2 linked regions of the Thermopolyspora flexuosa genome follow. The protein of the gene in region 1 binds, or shares a complex with, the protein of each later gene. Links are inferred from orthologs where the notes say so. Each region holds a gene or a part of one and is shown on either strand. Other genes may lie near its edges.

Region 1 (8,505 bases):
GCCGAGCTCACCGGCACGATCATGCAGATCCCGCCGCAGGTCAGCGCGATCAAGGTGAACGGGCAGCGGGCCTACCGGCGCGCCCGCGCCGGGGAGGAGGTCGAGCTGACCGCCCGCCCGGTGACCGTGCACTCCTTCGAGGTCACCGCCTTCCGGCCCGGCGAGGACGCCGCCACCGCGACGAAGATCGTGGACGTGGACGTGACGGTGCACTGCTCGAGCGGCACCTACATCCGCGCGCTCGCCCGCGACCTGGGGGAACGGCTCGGCGTGGGCGGCCACCTCACCTACCTGCGGCGCACCCGGGTCGGGCCGTACTCGCTGGCGCAGGCGCGCACGATCGAGCAGCTGTCCCGGTCGTGCGAGATCATGCCGATCGGCGAGGCGGTGGCCGCGGCGTTCCCGCGCCGGGAGGTGACCGCCGAGCAGGCCCGCGTGATCGCGCACGGCGGGCGGCTGCCCGCGGCCGGGCTCGGCCCCGGGCCGGTCGGGGTGTTCGCCCCGGACGGTACGCTTCTGGCATTGGTCGAGGAACGGGGCGGGCAGGCCCGGCCCCTGGCCGTCTTCGTTCCCTGACACCGCCGCGAGAAGGCCCCGGCGTCGGCCGGGGCGGGCGGTACGGCCCGCGGCAACACGAGGCCGGACGTACGCTTCCCGTGGGGAGCCCGGCCTCTGGGGGAAACGGCCCCGATGATGCGACCCTGGAGGGGAGTCGCGCGCACCCGGTGCGGGGCCGCCGACGGGAACGTGGCACGCTGGTGAGGGCCGACCGACAATCCGAAGGGAACGAGGTCAAGGTGGAGTTCTGGCACGGACTCGACGACGTGCCCGAGGGCTGGGGCAGATCCGTCGTCACGATCGGTGTGTTCGACGGAGTCCACCGCGGCCACCAGGGCATGGTGCGGCGCGCGGTCGAGATGGCGCGCAGGCTCAACCTGCCCGCGGTGGTCGTCACCTTCGACCCGCATCCGGACGAGGTGGTGCGCCCCGGCACCCAGACGCCCCGCCTCACCACCCCGCGGTACCGCGGCGAGCTGCTCGCCGAGCTCGGCGTCGACGCGGTGTGCACGCTCCCGTTCACGCTCGAGTTCTCCAAGATGTCCCCGGACGAGTTCGTGCAGTCGGTGCTCGTCGACCGGCTCAAGGTCGCGGGCCTGGTGGTGGGGGAGAATTTCCGGTTCGGCCACAAGGCGGCGGGCGACGTGGAGACGCTGCGGGAGCTGGGGGAGAAGTACGACTTCGTCGCCGAGGGTGTGCCGCTGGTGAGCAACGGTGAGACGATCTCGTCCACGCTGATCCGGGAACGGCTCGCGGCCGGGGACGTGGCGGGCGCCGCCGAGGCGCTCGGCCGCCCGCACCGGGTCGAGGGCGTGGTGGTGCGCGGCTTCCAGCGGGGCCGCGCCCTCGGCGTGCCGACCGCGAACGTCGAGCCGCCGGAGCGGACCGCGATCCCGGCCGACGGCGTCTACGCCGGGTGGCTGCAGTGCATCGAGGTGGCGGGCATCCCGCCCGCGTACCCGGGGGAGCGCTGGCCGGCGGCGATCTCGGTGGGCACCAACCCCACCTTCGCCGGGGTGGAGCGCACCGTCGAGGCGCACGCGCTCGACCGCGACGACCTCGACCTGTACGGCGCGCACGTCGCCGTCGACTTCGGCTACCGGCTGCGCGACAACCTCAGGTTCGACAGCGTGGAGGCGCTGATCGAGCAGATGCGGCGGGACATCGAGCGCACCCGCGAGCTCACCGCGCAGCCCGGCGCCCGGTCCGGCACTGAGTCCGGCACTGAGTCCGGCACGGCCGAGCGCTGACCCGCCGCCGGAACCGCAAGATCGGCGGTGTGGCGGGAGATCGACGGCAAGCTTCGCGGCGATCCCGGGGCGATCGGTAAGATGCTGCCGGGTGTGGCAGGATGGTAGCCTTGCATGTCGGCTGTGCAACGGCGCGTCCTGCGCCGTCCGCCGACTCCCGGTCGGCGACTGTAGGCACACACGGTCGTTCGACGGTCATCGTGTGTTCTGGTGTGCCCATAGAGGACTAAGGAGAGCCGTGTCGCTCGACACCGCCACGAAGAAGAAGATCATTGAGGAGTTCGGCACCGGGGAGAACGACACCGGGTCGCCGGAGGTCCAGGTCGCGCTGCTGACCCGGCGCATCCAGGAGCTCACCGAGCACCTCAAGGTGCACAAGCACGACCACCACAGCCGCCGCGGTCTGCTGCTGCTGGTCGGCCGGCGCCGCCGGCTGCTGAAGTACCTGCAGTCGCGGGACATCGAGCGGTATCGGTCGCTGATCGAGCGGCTTGGCCTGCGCCGATAGAGTGGCCAAGGGGGCGGCGGTCGGGTCGCCCCCTCACTCGTATCCGGTCAAATACCGGTCTGGTGTGGGTCCACGGCGCGTCGCGCCCGTTAAATGACCCACTTTTTGAGCAGACTGGGCCGTAGGGACAACACAACTGAACAGACAGTGCCCCGCGTCCGCGCTGGCGCGTTCCCGCGGAGTCGGAGGGCCGGTCCTCGGTAGTGGCCTCCGGATGGTCACGGCTACCGCCGTACAGACCGGGTGCTTCGATCGAAGACCGGCGCTGCACTTGACGGGGAGCAGGCGAGTGCGCCGGGCGCGGGGAGACCAACCCGAGAAGGAGGTCCCCCGTGGAGGGAGTCCACACCACAGAGGCCGTCATCGACAACGGCTCCTTCGGCACGCGCGTCGTCCGGTTCGAGACCGGACGGCTCGCCCGCCAGGCGGCGGGAAGCGCGGTCGCCTACCTCGACGACGAGACCATGGTGCTGTCCGCCACCACGGTCTCCAAGCAGCCCAAGGAGGCGCTCGACTTCTTCCCGCTCACCGTCGACGTCGAGGAGCGGATGTACGCCGCGGGCCGCATCCCCGGCTCGTTCTTCCGCCGTGAGGGCCGGCCGTCCGAGGACGCGATCCTCACCTGCCGGCTGATCGACCGGCCGCTGCGGCCGAGCTTCGCCAAGGGCCTGCGCAACGAGATCCAGATCATCGCGACGATCCTCGCGCTCCACCCCGACCACCTGTACGACGTGGTGGCGATCAACGCCGCGTCGATGTCGACCCAGCTCGCGGGCCTGCCGTTCTCCGGCCCGATCGGCGGGGTGCGCGTGGCGCTGATCGAGGGCCAGTGGGTGGCGTTCCCGACCCACAGCGAGCTGGAGCGGGCGACGTTCGACATGGTCGTCGCGGGCCGGGTGCTCGAGGACGGCGACGTCGCGATCATGATGGTGGAGGCGGAGTCCACCAAGAACACGCTGCAGCTCATCGAGGAGGGCGGGACCCCGCCGGACGAGCAGCGGGTCGCCGAGGGCCTCGAGGCCGCCAAGCCGTTCATCAAGGTGCTGTGCGACGCGCAGACCCGGCTCGCCGAGGTGGCCGGCAAGGAGCCGGTCGAGTACCCGCTGTTCATCGACTACCACGAGGACGCCTACGAGGCGGTCGTGAACGCGGTCCGCAGCGAGCTCGCCGCGGCGCTCACCATCCCCTCCAAGCAGGAGCGGGAGGCCGAGCTGGAGCGGGTCCGGGCGCTCGCCGCGGAGAAGCTGCTCGCCGACTTCGAGGGCCGGGAGAAGGAGATCGCCGCCGCGTTCCGGGCGCTCACCAAGAAGCTCATCCGCGAGCGGATCATCAACGAGGGCGTGCGCATCGACGGCCGCGGGCCCAAGGACATCCGGCAGCTCAACGCCGAGGTGCACGTGGTGCCGCGGGTGCACGGCTCGGCGCTGTTCGAGCGCGGTGAGACCCAGATCCTCGGCATCACCACGCTCAACATGCTCCGCATGGAGCAGATGATCGACTCGCTCAGCCCCGAGCGCACCAAGCGCTACATGCACAACTACAACATGCCGCCGTACTCGACCGGCGAGACCGGCCGGGTGGGCTCGCCGAAGCGGCGGGAGATCGGGCACGGCGCGCTCGCCGAGCGGGCGCTCATCCCCGTGCTGCCGTCGCGCGAGGAGTTCCCGTACGCGATCCGGCAGGTCTCCGAGGCGCTCGGGTCGAACGGCTCGACCTCGATGGGCTCGGTGTGCGCGTCCACGATGTCGCTGCTCGACGCCGGTGTGCCGCTGAAGGACATGGTCGCCGGCATCGCGATGGGCCTCATCTACGAGAACGGCCAGTACGTCACGCTCACCGACATCCTCGGCGCCGAGGACGCGTTCGGTGACATGGACTTCAAGGTCGCCGGCACCCGGGACATCATCACCGCGCTGCAGCTCGACACCAAGCTCGACGGCATCCCGGCCGAGGTGCTCGCGGGCGCGCTCAAGCAGGCGAAGGCGGCCCGGCTGGCGATCCTCGACGTGATGCGCGAGGCGATCGACGCCCCGGCCGAGATGAACCCGACCGCGCCGCGGATCATCACGATCAAGGTCCCGGTCGACAAGATCGGCGAGGTCATCGGCCCGAAGGGCAAGATGATCAACCAGATCCAGGACGAGACCGGCGCCGAGATCACCATCGAGGACGACGGCACCATCTACATCGGCGCCACCGACGGCCCGTCCGCCGAGGCCGCCCGGGCGGCGATCAACGCGATCGCCAACCCGCACATGCCCGAGGTCGGCGAGCGCTACCTCGGCACCGTCGTCAAGATCGCCGCGTTCGGCGCGTTCGTCTCGCTGCTGCCGGGCAAGGACGGCCTGCTGCACGTCTCGCAGATCCGCAAGCTGCACGGCGGCAAGCGCATCGACAACGTCGAGGACGTGATGAGCGTCGGCGAGAAGATCCAGGTGGAGATCGCCGAGATCGACCCGCGCGGCAAGCTCTCCCTCGTCCCGGTCGAGGTGATCGAGGCCGAGGCGAAGAAGGCCAAGGAGAAGGAAGCGGCGAAGGCCGGCGCGGCCGCGAAGGCGGGCGGCGGCGGTGCCGAGCAGGGCGAGTCGTCGTCCACCGGGCGGCGGCGCCGTACCCGCTCCCGTGGCGCGCGCAACGAGGGCAACTCCTGATTGCGTCCGGCACTGACGTGAAACGACCACTGAACACGATCACTCTCCACGACGGCGAGAACGGTGCCGGGGTGGTCCGCCGCACCGTTCTCCCCGGCGGGCTCCGGGTGGTGACCGAGACCATGCCGGCCGTGCGCAGCGTCTCGGTCGGCATGTGGGTCGGCATCGGGTCGCGGGACGAGGCCCCCGAGCACATGGGGGCCACCCACTTCCTGGAGCACCTGCTGTTCAAGGGCACGCCCCGGCGGAACGCACTGGAGATCTCCGCGGCGATCGAGGGCATCGGCGGCGAGATCAACGCCTTCACCGCCAAGGAGTACACCTGCTACTACGCCCGGGTGCTCGACGAGGACCTGCCGCTCGCCATCGACGTGCTCGCCGACCTGGTGACCTCCTCGCTGATCACCCCCGAGGACGTGGAGTCCGAGCGGGCGGTGATCCTCGAGGAGATCGCCATGCACGACGACGACCCGTCCGACGTCGTGCACGAGCAGTTCTCCGCCGAGCTGTACGGCGACACGCCGATCGGGCGGCCGATCCTCGGCACGGTCAAGTCGATCAACGCGCTCACCCGGGACCGCATCGCCGAGTACTACCACCGGTTCTACCGGCCGCCGCGGACCGTGGTCTCGGTGGCGGGCGGGGTCGACCACGACCGGGTGGTCGAGCTCGTCGCCGAGGCGTACGACCGGGTGGGCGCGCTCGAGGGCGACGCGCCGCCCGCGCCGCCGCGGCTGTCCGGGCCCGGCGTGCCGTTCCGGTCCGGGGTGCGGGTGCTCGACCGGCCCACCGAGCAGGCGAACCTCGTGCTCGGCACCACCGGCCTGGCCCGCACCGACGACCGGCGGTTCGCCCTCGGGGTGCTCAACGCGGCGCTCGGCGGCGGCATGTCGTCCCGGCTCTTCCAGGAGATCCGGGAGAAGCGCGGCCTGGCCTACTCGGCGTACAGCTACACCTCCCAGTACGCGGACACCGGCCAGTTCGGCATCTACGTGGGCTGCCTGCCCTCGAAGATCGACGAGGTGCTGAAGATCTGCCGGGACGAGCTGGCCCGGGTGGTCGCCGAGGGCCTCACCGAGGAGGAGATCGTCCGCGGCAAGGGCCAGATGCGCGGCGGCCTCGTGCTCGGCCTGGAGGACACCGGCTCGCGCATGTCCCGGATCGGCAAGAGCGAGCTGGTCTACGACGGGCTCATGCCGGTCGACGAGGTGCTGCGCCGCATCGACGCGGTCACCCCCGAGGACGTCGCGGCGGTGGCCCGGGAGGTGCTCAACCGGCCGCTCACCCTCGCGGTGATCGGCCCGTACGCCGGCCGGGACTTCTCCGACTACATCGCCTGACCGCCGTCTCCGCGCGCGTCCGGCCGCCCGGGCCGGTCCCGAGCGAGCGTCCGCGGGGAAAGCGGATACGCTTGGGGCTCGTGATTCGGGTAGGTGTGCTGGGCGCGCGTGGGCGCGTCGGTGTCGAGGTCTGTAAGGCGGTCGAGGCGGCCGAGGACATGGAGCTCGTGGCCGCCGTGGACAAGGGCGATCCGCGGGAGGCGCTGACCGCGGCCGAGGTGGTGGTGGACTTCACCCACCCGGACGTGGTCATGGACAACCTCCACTGGTGCATCTCGCACGGGCTGCACGCGGTGGTGGGCACCACCGGGTTCGACGCCGAGCGGCTGGAGACGGTCCGCGGGTGGCTCCGCGAGCACGAGGGCGTCAACGTGCTGATCGCCCCGAACTTCGGCATCGGGGCGGTGCTGATGATGCACTTCGCCCAGAAGGCGGCCCGCTACTTCGACTCGGTCGAGATCGTGGAGCTGCATCACCCGAACAAGGCCGACGCGCCGTCCGGTACGGCCCGCCGTACCGCGGAGCTCGTCGCCGAGGCGCGGCGCGCGGCGGGACGGGGACCGTCGCCGGACGCGACCACCTCGGCGCTGCCCGGGGCGCGGGGCGCGGAGGTCGAGGGCGTGCGGGTGCACGCGGTACGGCTCGCCGCCCTCATCGCCCACCAGGAGGTGCTGCTCGGCGGCGAGGGCGAGACGCTGACGATCCGGCACGACACGATGAGCCGGGCGTCGTTCACGCCGGGGGTGCTGCTCGGCGTGCGGCGCATCCGTGAGCTGCCCGGCCTCACCGTCGGGCTGGAGCACCTGCTCGACCTGTAGGAACTCGACCTGTAGGAAGCGGAAGGCGCGGCTCCGGGCCCGGCGGGCGGCCCGGAGCGCTCGCATCACAGGGCCAGGCCCGCGGTGAACAGGGCGCCGAAGGCGAGCTGGACGCGGCCGGTCTGCTGCAGCGTGGTGATGAGCGCGGGCCCGACCGCGCCGGTGCGGACGGCGCGCACCGGGGCGAGGGCGAGCGGGATCGCGAGCACGGCGAGCGCGGCGAACGGCCGCCACGGCACGAGCACGAGCGCGATCGCGAACGGCAGCAGCAGGCACGCGGTGTAGAGCGTGCGGGTGCGCACGTCGCCGAGCACGACGGCCATGGTGCGCTTGCCCGCGGCCGCGTCGGTGCGCAGGTCGCGCAGGTTGTTGACCACGAGCAGCGCGCAGGAGAGCAGGCCGCAGGGCACCGCCGCGGCCACCGCCGTCCAGGGCAGCCATTCCAGCTGCACGTACGTGGTGCCGGCCACGGCGACCAGGCCGAAGAACACGAACACCGACACCTCGCCGAGGGCGCGGTAGCCGTACGGCCGGGAGCCGCCGGTGTAGAACCAGGCCGCGGCGATCGCGGCCGCGCCGACGAGCAGCAGCCACCACGCGCCGGTGGCCACCACGAGGGCGAGCCCGGCGACCGCGGCGGCGAGGAAGCACAGCATCGCCGCGCCGAACACCTCACGCGGCCGGGCGACGCCGGAGCCGACGAGCCGCAGCGGGCCGACCCGCCGGTCGTCGGTGCCGCGGACACCGTCGCTGTAGTCGTTGGCGTAGTTCACCCCGACCTGGAGCGCCAAGGCCACGAACAGGGCCGTCAGCGCCCGCCACCAGACCACTCCGCCGTAGGCGGCGGCCACTCCGGTACCGACGGCGACCGGCACGATCGCGGCGGGGAGAGTGCGCGGCCGGGCCCCCGCGAGCCACTGAGCTGGTGTCGCCAACGTCTGCCTTTCCCTGGGGTTCTGACTGCTCCCTGCAGCGTAGAACATCGTTTCGGCCGCCACCGACGGCCCCTCGGCGACCACGCCCGGCGGCCCGGCGGCATCGCGAGGTACGGCGTGCGGGTACGGCCCGGCCGGTCACCGGCCGCCGGAGGCCGCCCTGGCCGTGGGCGTCAGCTGATGTCGGTGACGAGGCGGATCATGCGGACGGGGCGGCCCATGTCGAGGATGCGCTCGGCCTCGTCCGCGGCCCAGCCGGCCGACTCGAGGAAGGCGAGCATCGGCGTGTGCTCCTCGAACACCCAGGTCACCACGCCGGTGTAGCCGTCCTCGCGCAGGTGGTCGACGGTGGCGTTGAGCAGCCGGCTGCCGTGGCCGCGCCGTACGTGGCCGGGGTCGACGAGCAGGGTGAGCAGCTCGGCGAACTTGCCGGGATCGAGGTCGG
Region 2 (8,434 bases), 390 kb from region 1 along the record:
CGGCTCCCTGCTGGGATTGCTGTTCGCGGCGCGGGCCCGCAGCACCGAAGGGGCCGCGCGGGTGCGCCGGCTCGCCGGCTCCGCGCTCGCCCTCGGCGGCACCGGCATCTGGGTGATGCACTTCATCGCGATGATGGGCTTCTCGGTGAGCGGGGCCACGATCCGTTACGACGTCATGCTCACCGCGGCCTCGGCCGTCGTGGCGGTCGTGGTCGTCGGCGCCGGGCTGCTGCTCGTCTCGTACGGCGGGACCCGTCCGGCCCCGCTGCTCGGCGGCGGCCTGCTCACCGGCTGCGGCGTCGCGTCGATGCACTACCTGGGCATGGCCGCGATGAACACCACGGTGAGGCTCTCCTACGACCCGGTCACCGTCGTGCTGTCGGTGGTGATCGCGGTCGCGGCGGCCACGGTCGCGCTGTGGTTCAGCCTGCGGGTGCGCGGGAGGCTGCTCACGCTCGGCGCGGCGCTGCTCATGGGCGTCGCCGTGACCGGCATGCACTACACCGGCATGTTCGCGATGAGCGTCACCGGGACCGGGTCCTCCGAGCCGCCGCCGGGCGCGGCCCCGATCGACTTCCTGGTCCCGCTGCTGGTCGGGATCAGCCTGCTCACCATCGGCCTGCTCATGGCCGTGATGCTCTCGCCATCGGAGAAGGAGCTGCGCAGCGAGGCCGAGCTGCTCGCGCGCATCGAGCGGCGCCGGGAGCAGGAGGACCCGCCGCCGGCGACCGGGGGCCGGCACCGCGGCCCCGCGGTACGGCACGGCGGGCCGCAGCCGCAGCGGCGGGCCGGCCGTACCCCGGCGTCCGGGCCCGGGTGGCCCGGGAACGGCGGCCCGGGTGCCGCCGGGCCGGACGACCGGCCGTCGCTGTTCGATCCCCGGTCCCGTCCCTGACCCGGGCCGGCCGGCACCGGCGTGGTGACGCCGGCAGGCCGTTCACGCACCGACCCGGCGCCGGCACGGGGCCGGACGCCGGGTCGGTCACGCGTGGTGCACCGCGGCCGGATCAGCCGAAGAAGACCTCGGCCTCCTCGTAACGCTCCACCGGGACGAGCTTGAGCTGGTCGACCGCCTCCTCGAGGCCTACGCGGACGATCTCGGTGCCGCGCAGCGCGACCATCTTGCCGAAGTCGCCGTCCTGCACCGCGTCGATCGCGTGCAGGCCGAACCGGGTGGCGAGCACGCGGTCGAAGGCGCTCGGGGTGCCACCGCGCTGGATGTGGCCGAGCACGGTGGTGCGGGCCTCCTTGCCGGTGCGCTTCTCGATCTCCTTGGCGAGTTGCTCGCCGATGCCGCCGAGGCGGACGTGGCCGAACGCGTCGAGCTCGTTGCTCTGCAGCGCCATCTGGCCCTCGATCGGGTGCGCGCCCTCGGCGACGACGATGATCGGGGCGTAGCGGGTCTTGAACCGGCTCTCGACATAGGCGCAGACCTTGTCGATGTCGAACGGCTTCTCCGGGATGAGGATGACGTTCGCGCCCGCGGCCATACCGGCGTGCAGCGCGATCCAGCCCGCGTGCCGGCCCATGACCTCGCAGATCAGCGCCCGGTGGTGGGACTCGGCGGTGGTGTGCAGCCGGTCGATCGCCTCGGTGGCGATGTTCACCGCGGTGTCGAAGCCGAAGGTGTAATCGGTGGCGTTGAGGTCGTTGTCGATCGTCTTCGGCACGCCGACGACCTTCACGCCGCTCTCGAACAGCTTGCGCGCCACACCGAGGGTGTCCTCGCCGCCGATCGCGATGAGGGCGTCGACGCCGTTCTTCTCCAGGTTCTCCTTGATCCGCTCGACGCCGTTCTCGATCTTCATCGGGTTCGTCCGGGACGAGCCGAGAATGGTGCCGCCACGGGGCAGGATGCCGCGGACCGCCTCGATGTCGAGCGGCATCGTGTCGTTCTCCAGCGGACCGCGCCAGCCGTCGCGGAACCCGACGAACTCGTGGCCGTACACGCTGATCCCCTTACGGACCACGGCCCGGATCACTGCGTTGAGACCGGGGCAGTCGCCGCCCCCGGTGAGCACACCTATGCGCATTGCGGGTTCCTCCCGATGGATCTCACAGATCGGTTCTGTTGGTCACGGCGGTCCATCCCGCCGGCCGACGCCTGGTCCGGCACGTCCCCCACACGCTGCCCGGCAGCGGGCAGGCGACACGGACGGACAACGCTACCGAATTGTGCCCTACACCAGGGGATTGGTCTAGACCAAACGGTGACACGACGAGAATCAGGACTTTATACTTGACTGAGTCAACGAATTAGTTGAGGTGGGCAGTGGATCAAGTCGCCGCCATCCGTGCCTTCAACCGCTTCTACACCCGGCACCTCGGGGTCCTGTCCGCCGGGCTGCTGGACACCCCCTACTCCCTCACCGAGGCCAGGATCCTGTTCGAGATCGGGCTGCGGGACGCCTGCGAGACCGGCGAGCTGCGCCGGATGCTCGGCCTCGACGCCGGATACCTCAGCCGCATCCTGTCCCGGTTCGAGGCCGACGGCCTGGTCACCCGGGAGCGCTCCGCCACCGACGGCCGCCGGCAGATCATCCGGCTCACCGACGCGGGGCGTGCCGCCCGCGCCATGCTCGACGAGCGCGCCGCCGCGCAGATCCGCGCCTTCCTCGACCCGCTTCCGGAGGAGGAGCGGCGGCGGCTCGTCGCGGCGATGGGGACGATCCGGGATATCCTCGAGGGCGCCCGCCCGGCCGGGCCGTACCTGCTCCGTCCGCCCCGGCCCGGCGACCTCGGCTGGGTGGTGTACCGGCACGGCGCGCTCTACCACGACGAGTACGGGTGGGACGAGACCTTCGAGCGACTCGTCCTCGGCATCGTGAACGACTACGTCGCCGCCCAGGGCGACAAGGGCCAGGCGGGCTGGGTCGCCGAGCTGGACGGCGAGCCGGTCGGGTTCATCGCCTGCATGCGCCAGGACGCCCGGACCGCGCAGCTGCGGCTGCTCCTCGTCGAGCCCTCCGCGCGGGGCATGGGCATCGGCTCCCGGCTGGTGGACGAGTGCCTGCGCTTCGCGCGCACCGCGGGCTACTCGCGCATCACGCTCATGACCTACGACGTGCTCGCCGACGCCCGGCGCATCTACCGGCGCGCGGGCTTCGAGCTGGAGAGCGAGACGCCGGAGCGCGCGTTCGGCAAGGACATGGTCCGCCAGACGTGGTCCCGCGACCTGTGACGCCGGTACGGCCACCGCCGCCGCGGGTGACCGCGCCGGGCCACCCGCGGCGACGCCGGCGTCAGGGGCGGGCCGCCGCCTCCGGGCGCGGGTCCGGGACGGGCGCCGCCGCGGGCTCGGGCCGCAGGCCGGACAGCCGGCGCAGCGGCCCGGGGGCCCACCAGTTGGCCCGGCCCGCCAGGCGCATCGCCGCGGGCACCAGGATCGCGCGGATCACCGTGGCGTCGACGAGCACCGCGACGGCCACGCCGACGCCGAGCATCTGCACGAAGACCACCTGCGCCGTGCCGTACGCCGCGAACGAGAGGGCGAGGATCCCGCCCGCGGCCGTGATCAGCGGCCCGCCGTGGCGCAGCCCGGCGGCGACGGCGGTCTCGGTGTCGCCGGTGCGCCGGTACTCCTCGGTGATCCGGGACAGCAGGAACACCTCGTAGTCCATGGACAGGCCGTAGGCGACGCAGAGCATCAGGATCGGGATGCTCGGGTCGACGCTGCCGGTCGGCGTGAACCCCAGCACTCCCGACAGGTTGCCCTCCTGGTAGACCCACACGATGACGCCGAACATCACCGCCAGGCTGAGCGCGTTGAGCACCGCCGCCTTCAGCGGGATCAGCAGGCTGCCGGTGAGCCGGAACAGCACGGCGAAGGTGACCGCGAACATCAGGCCGAGCGCCCACGGCAGCCGGTCCACCACCGAGGCCCGGTAGTCGGCGAGCTCGGCCGGATAGCCGCCGACCAGGACCGGGAACGGCGCGGGCTGGGCGCGCACCCGGTCGACCAGCCGGACCGGATCGGCGGCCATCGCCTCGGCCGACGGGACCACCGACAGCCAGGTCCCCTCGCCGCCGTCGCGGGGCCGGAACCGGCCGACATCGCCGTCGCCGACCCGGGCCCCGCCGGCGTAGGAGCCCGCGGCCGAGTCGACCTGCGCGACGCCGGGCAGCCGGGACAGCGCCGCCGCGTACCCGGCCACCGCGTCGCGGTCCACGGCCGCGCCGGGCGCGGAGACCACCTGCAGCGCGTCGGTCTCCTCGGCCGGGAAGGCGGCGCGGACGATCTCCTGGGTCTGCCGGGCGGGGGCGGAGGCGGGCAGGATGCGGTCGTCGGCCACCCCGAACCGCAGCCCGAGCACCGGCGAGGCGAGCAGCAGCAGGGCCGCGGCCGCGACGCCCCCGAAGGCGAGCGGCCGCCGCATCACCCGGGCGGCGAGGCCGGTCCAGAACCCGCCGCGCGCGACCGGCTCCGCGGCGTGTCCGCCGGCGTGGCCGCCCCGGGGCAGTACGGCACCGCCTGTCACGGCCAGCACCGCGGGCAGCACGACGAGCGACGCGACCACCCCGCCGACCACGACCGCGATCCCGGCGTAGGCGAACGAGCGCAGGAAGTCGAACGGCAGCACCAGCAGCACGGCGAGCGACGCGGCCACCGTGGCCCCGCTGAAGATCACCGTGTGCCCGGCGTGCTCCACCGCGCGGGCGACGGCCTCCTGCCGCTCGCGGCCGTGCCGTACCTCCTCGCGGAAGCGGGAGACCACGAACAGCGCGTGGTCGACGCCGAGGCCGAGCCCCATCGCCAGCGTGAGGTTGAGCGCGAACGTGGAGATGTCGGTGAACAGCAGCGGGATGCGGAGCAGCGCCAGCCCGATCACCATGGCGAACAGGCCCGCCGCGATCGGCAGCACGGCGGCGAGGATGCGGCGCAGGTAGAGCCAGAGCAGCAGGAAGACGAGCGGGAAGATGACCAGCTCGGCGCGGAGGAAGTCCTGCCGGGCCAGCGGCACGGTCTGGCGGAACACCTCCTCGCCGCCGCCCGCGCGCACCTCGATCGCGTGGTCGCCGCGGGTCACCTCGGGCAGCAGCGCGGGCAGGATCCGGGCCCGCACGTGGTCGGCGTCCCCGGGGATGCGGGCGAGGATCAGGGCGTGGCGGCCGTCGGTGCTGCGCAGCGTGGCCGGGGCGCCGCGGGTCCAGTACGAGGCCGCCTCGGCCACCCCCTCGAAGGCGGCCACCCGGGCGGTGAGCGCCCGGCCGGAGGCCGCGACCTGTGGGTCGTCCACGTCCCCGCGGCGGGCGGTGACCAGCAGGATCAGGTCGGCCCCGCCGGTGCCGAAGCGTTCGGCGAGCTGGGCGGCGGTGCGGTCCGACTCCGACCCGGGCGCCTCGAAGCGGGCGAGCGACAGCGCGCCCACGGTGCCCGCGGCGAGCACGCCCGCGACCACGGCGGCGACCAGCGAGCACAGCAGCACGAGGCGGCGCCGCCGCACCGCCCACCACCCGAGGCGGCGCAGCGGATGGCCCCGCCGGGTCCTGTTCTCCATGACTCCCCCGCGAAACTCGGTAAAGTACTCGTATTTGGTGGACCCAGAAATACAAGTAAACACTCGTGTTTGTCAACGGGGGTGGCGCATGCCCGAGCAGCGGCGGCCGGTGCGGCGGCAGGCCCGCGGGCTGAAACGCATGGAGGCGATCCTGGACGCGGCCGAGCAGGTGATCGAGGAGGTCGGGTACGCCGACGCCACGACGAACGCGATCGCCGCCCGGGCCGGGATCTCACCGGGGTCGCTCTACCAGTTCTTCCGCAACAAGGAGGAGATCCTCGACGGCCTGCTCGAGCGCTTCACCACCGGCCGCAAGCGGTTCTGGGACACCTACTTCACCCCGGAGACCGAGCGGCTGCCCCTGCCCGAGCTGGTCGACAAGGTGATCGACGCCGCCGTCGGGTTCAAGCGCGCCCACCCGGCCTACTGGTCCCTGCTGTACGGCTCGGCGATCGCCGACCGCCTGGCCGAGGCGTCGGCGCGGCTGCACGCCGACCTCGCCGGGCTGTTCGCCGAGGTGCTCGGCCGGCGCGCCCCGCACCTGCCCGCACAGCGCCGCCTCGCGATCGCCGGCATGGTGCTCGCCACGGTGACCGCGGTGATGCCGCGCATCGTCGAGGCCGACCCCGCCCGCGCCGGCGAGCTCACCGCCGAGCTGAAGGCCATGCTCACCGCCTACCTCACCGCGGCCCTGGCGCCCGGGCGGTGAGCAGGACGCACAAAGCCCGCCGGCCGAACCGGCCGACGGGCTTGCCGATACGAGAGGGCGCGCGACCTCAGCCGCGGCCGATGCGCCCGAACGGGCCGCTCACCGCGTAGGTGACGCCGCCGGTGCCGGACGCCGGCCCCGCGGCCCCGCGCTGCGAGGAGAAGTAGAGGTGCCGGCCGTCCGGCGAGAACGCCAGGCCGGTGATGGCCGAGGAGTCGTGGCCGGTGACCCGGAGGAACGGCGCGGCGGTGCCGTCGGCGGTCAGCACGTCGATGGTCATGCCGTCGCCCGCCACGAACAGCTCACCCGTGTCGCCGACCAGGGCCGGGATGAGCGACGCGGCGTCGGAGGTGGCCTCGAGGCGGTGGTGCACCGCGTCGTACGACCACACCAGCCCGTCGGCGGTGACGAACCGGCACACGCCGTCCGCGAAGTGGCAGCCGGCGGGGCGCTCGAACCGCCGGGCGCCGGGCACCTGGCTGCGCACCGGTTCGATCAGGCCGGCCGGGTTGGGCACCCGCCGCCAGACGATCGGCCCGGCCCCGGCGGGGGCGGTGACGAGGACCTCCAGCGTCCCGGAGGTCAGGTCGCCCCACTCGTCAGGGACGAACCGGTAGAAGCAGCCGTCCGGCTCGTCCTCGGTGAGGTACACGACCCGGCGGTCCGGGTCGCACGCCAGGCTCGAGTGGGTGAGCCGCCCCATGGACAGGCGGGGCATCGCCGCCGCCGTGCCGTACGGGTCGCATTCGAAGATCCGGCCGCCGGGGATCGCCTCGCCGGACAACCAGGTGTGCCAGGGCGTGGCGCAGCCCACGCCGTTGAAGCTGGTGCCGGAGAGGATGCGGTAGGCGCCGCGCGCCGTCCCGTCGGGCGCGAAGCGGATCGCGGTGACCCCGCCGAGCAGCGAGGTCTCCGAGTTGGAGACGTAGATCCACTCGTCGCCGTCGGGGAAGCAGGCGCCGCCGTCGGGCGCCGAATGCCACACCACGCCCGCGGTCTTGTACCCCGAGCGCGCGATCACCCGTACGGTGAACCCCTCGGGTACGGCGATGCCGTTCTCGTCGGGGGCGCGCAGCGGGCCGTAGGGGCCGTTGCGGGAGTGCGGGCGGGCGGCGGCGAGCACCGCTCGCCACAGCGGGCCATCGGCCGCGGTGTGCCGGATGGCGGAGGCGGTCGCGCGTCTCCCGCCGGGCGGCGCAGCGAGCGCCCCCGGCCGGGCTGAACTGCTGCGGGACATGCTCTCTCCCCCAGAGCACTCGGCGACGGACGCCGGCCGGATCGGGCGTCCAGACACACGCTACGCCTGTGCTCCGGCACCATGGGGGATTTCGGGTGAACGATGCGTGTTTCTTGCACCCTGCTCCGCCGCACCGCCCGGCCGGGTGCGGGGTGAGGGGCGTCCCGCGGCGCCCCGCCCCGCATCCCGCGTACGCTCCGTGCCGGGCGGATGCCGGTGGGTGAAGGGCGCGTCACCTCGCAGCGTCACCTCGCAGCGTCACCTCAAGATGGCCCGGTCAGCGCTGGGCCTGCATCATCCAGTGCTGCTGCTCGAGGTCCTGGGCGGCCTCGATGAGCAGGTCCTGGGTGACCGGGTCGGGCTGCTCGGTCCGGTCCACGCGCTCGCGCATGCGCCGTACGCAGCCCTCGAGGATGTCGGTGAACGCCTCGACGACCTGCGTGTCCTGGAGGTAACCGGCGTTGAGCTGCTTGAGCTGGGTCTCGCGGGCAACGGTGCCGCAGCGGCCGTCCGGGTTCACGCCGATGGCGATCGCCCGCTCGGCCACCCGGTCGGTGTGCTTGCGCGCCACGTCGACGATCTCGTCGAGCTGGAGGTGGAGCGAGCGGAAGTTGCGGCCCACGAGGTTCCAGTGCGCCTGCTTGGCGAGCAGCGACAGGTCGATGAGATCGATCAGCGCACCCTGCAGGCATTCGCCGACTATCTTGCGGTCGCTGTCGTTGAGGGGGCTGGTGATCGCCGACATGGGTCCTCCCGTGTTGGTCCTGGGCTTCGCCGCCGGATACCGGCCACCCGGCGGGTCCTCCGCCGCCTACCCGGGCGGTTCTCCGTTATGCGTCCGCCCGCGGAGCGCATCCTGACATTGACAGTGTCATAATGACAGTGTCATTGTTGGGGTATGAGCGAGACGTGGACGATCGGCGAGCTCGCCGAGCGGGCGGCGGCCGCCCTGGCCGGGGAGGCCGGGCAGGGCACCGGTGACGGCCGGAT

Evidence for each region.
Region 2: FHX40_RS15690 (region 1) and FHX40_RS14005 share a complex: the UniProt entries of both Bacillus subtilis proteins name them as parts of the possible RNA degradosome complex. The link is inferred for Thermopolyspora flexuosa from one-to-one orthologs.

What each region holds. Positions count from the first base shown.
Region 1 is NZ_VFPQ01000001.1:3,702,255-3,710,759, reverse strand. Bases 2,328-5,307 are described here. They hold FHX40_RS15690 (polyribonucleotide nucleotidyltransferase), read left to right. Parts: upstream 2,328-2,648; coding sequence 2,649-4,967; downstream 4,968-5,307. Other genes in these bases: FHX40_RS15685 (M16 family metallopeptidase), read left to right, coding at 4,985-5,307. Also shown: tRNA pseudouridine(55) synthase TruB, read left to right, coding at 1-576; FHX40_RS15700 (bifunctional riboflavin kinase/FAD synthetase), read left to right, coding at 798-1,808; rpsO (30S ribosomal protein S15), read left to right, coding at 2,047-2,316; more of FHX40_RS15685, read left to right, coding at 5,308-6,307; dapB (4-hydroxy-tetrahydrodipicolinate reductase), read left to right, coding at 6,388-7,125; FHX40_RS15675 (1,4-dihydroxy-2-naphthoate polyprenyltransferase), read right to left, coding at 7,191-8,060; FHX40_RS15670 (GNAT family N-acetyltransferase), read right to left, coding at 8,234-8,505. UniProt on the Bacillus subtilis protein: Involved in mRNA degradation. Catalyzes the phosphorolysis of single-stranded polyribonucleotides processively in the 3'- to 5'-direction. Necessary for competence development in Bacillus subtilis.
Region 2 is NZ_VFPQ01000001.1:3,316,368-3,324,801, forward strand. Bases 21-2,929 are described here. They hold FHX40_RS14005 (6-phosphofructokinase), read right to left. Parts: upstream 2,034-2,929; coding sequence 1,008-2,033; downstream 21-1,007. Other genes in these bases: FHX40_RS14000 (MHYT domain-containing protein), read left to right, coding at 21-895; FHX40_RS14010 (bifunctional helix-turn-helix transcriptional regulator/GNAT family N-acetyltransferase), read left to right, coding at 2,273-2,929. Also shown: more of FHX40_RS14000, read left to right, coding at 1-20; more of FHX40_RS14010, read left to right, coding at 2,930-3,181; FHX40_RS14015 (MMPL family transporter), read right to left, coding at 3,243-5,498; FHX40_RS14020 (TetR/AcrR family transcriptional regulator), read left to right, coding at 5,587-6,207; FHX40_RS14025 (alkaline phosphatase PhoX), read right to left, coding at 6,275-7,444; FHX40_RS14030 (Dps family protein), read right to left, coding at 7,722-8,189; FHX40_RS25830 (MerR family transcriptional regulator), read left to right, coding at 8,343-8,434. UniProt on the Bacillus subtilis protein: Catalyzes the phosphorylation of D-fructose 6-phosphate to fructose 1,6-bisphosphate by ATP, the first committing step of glycolysis.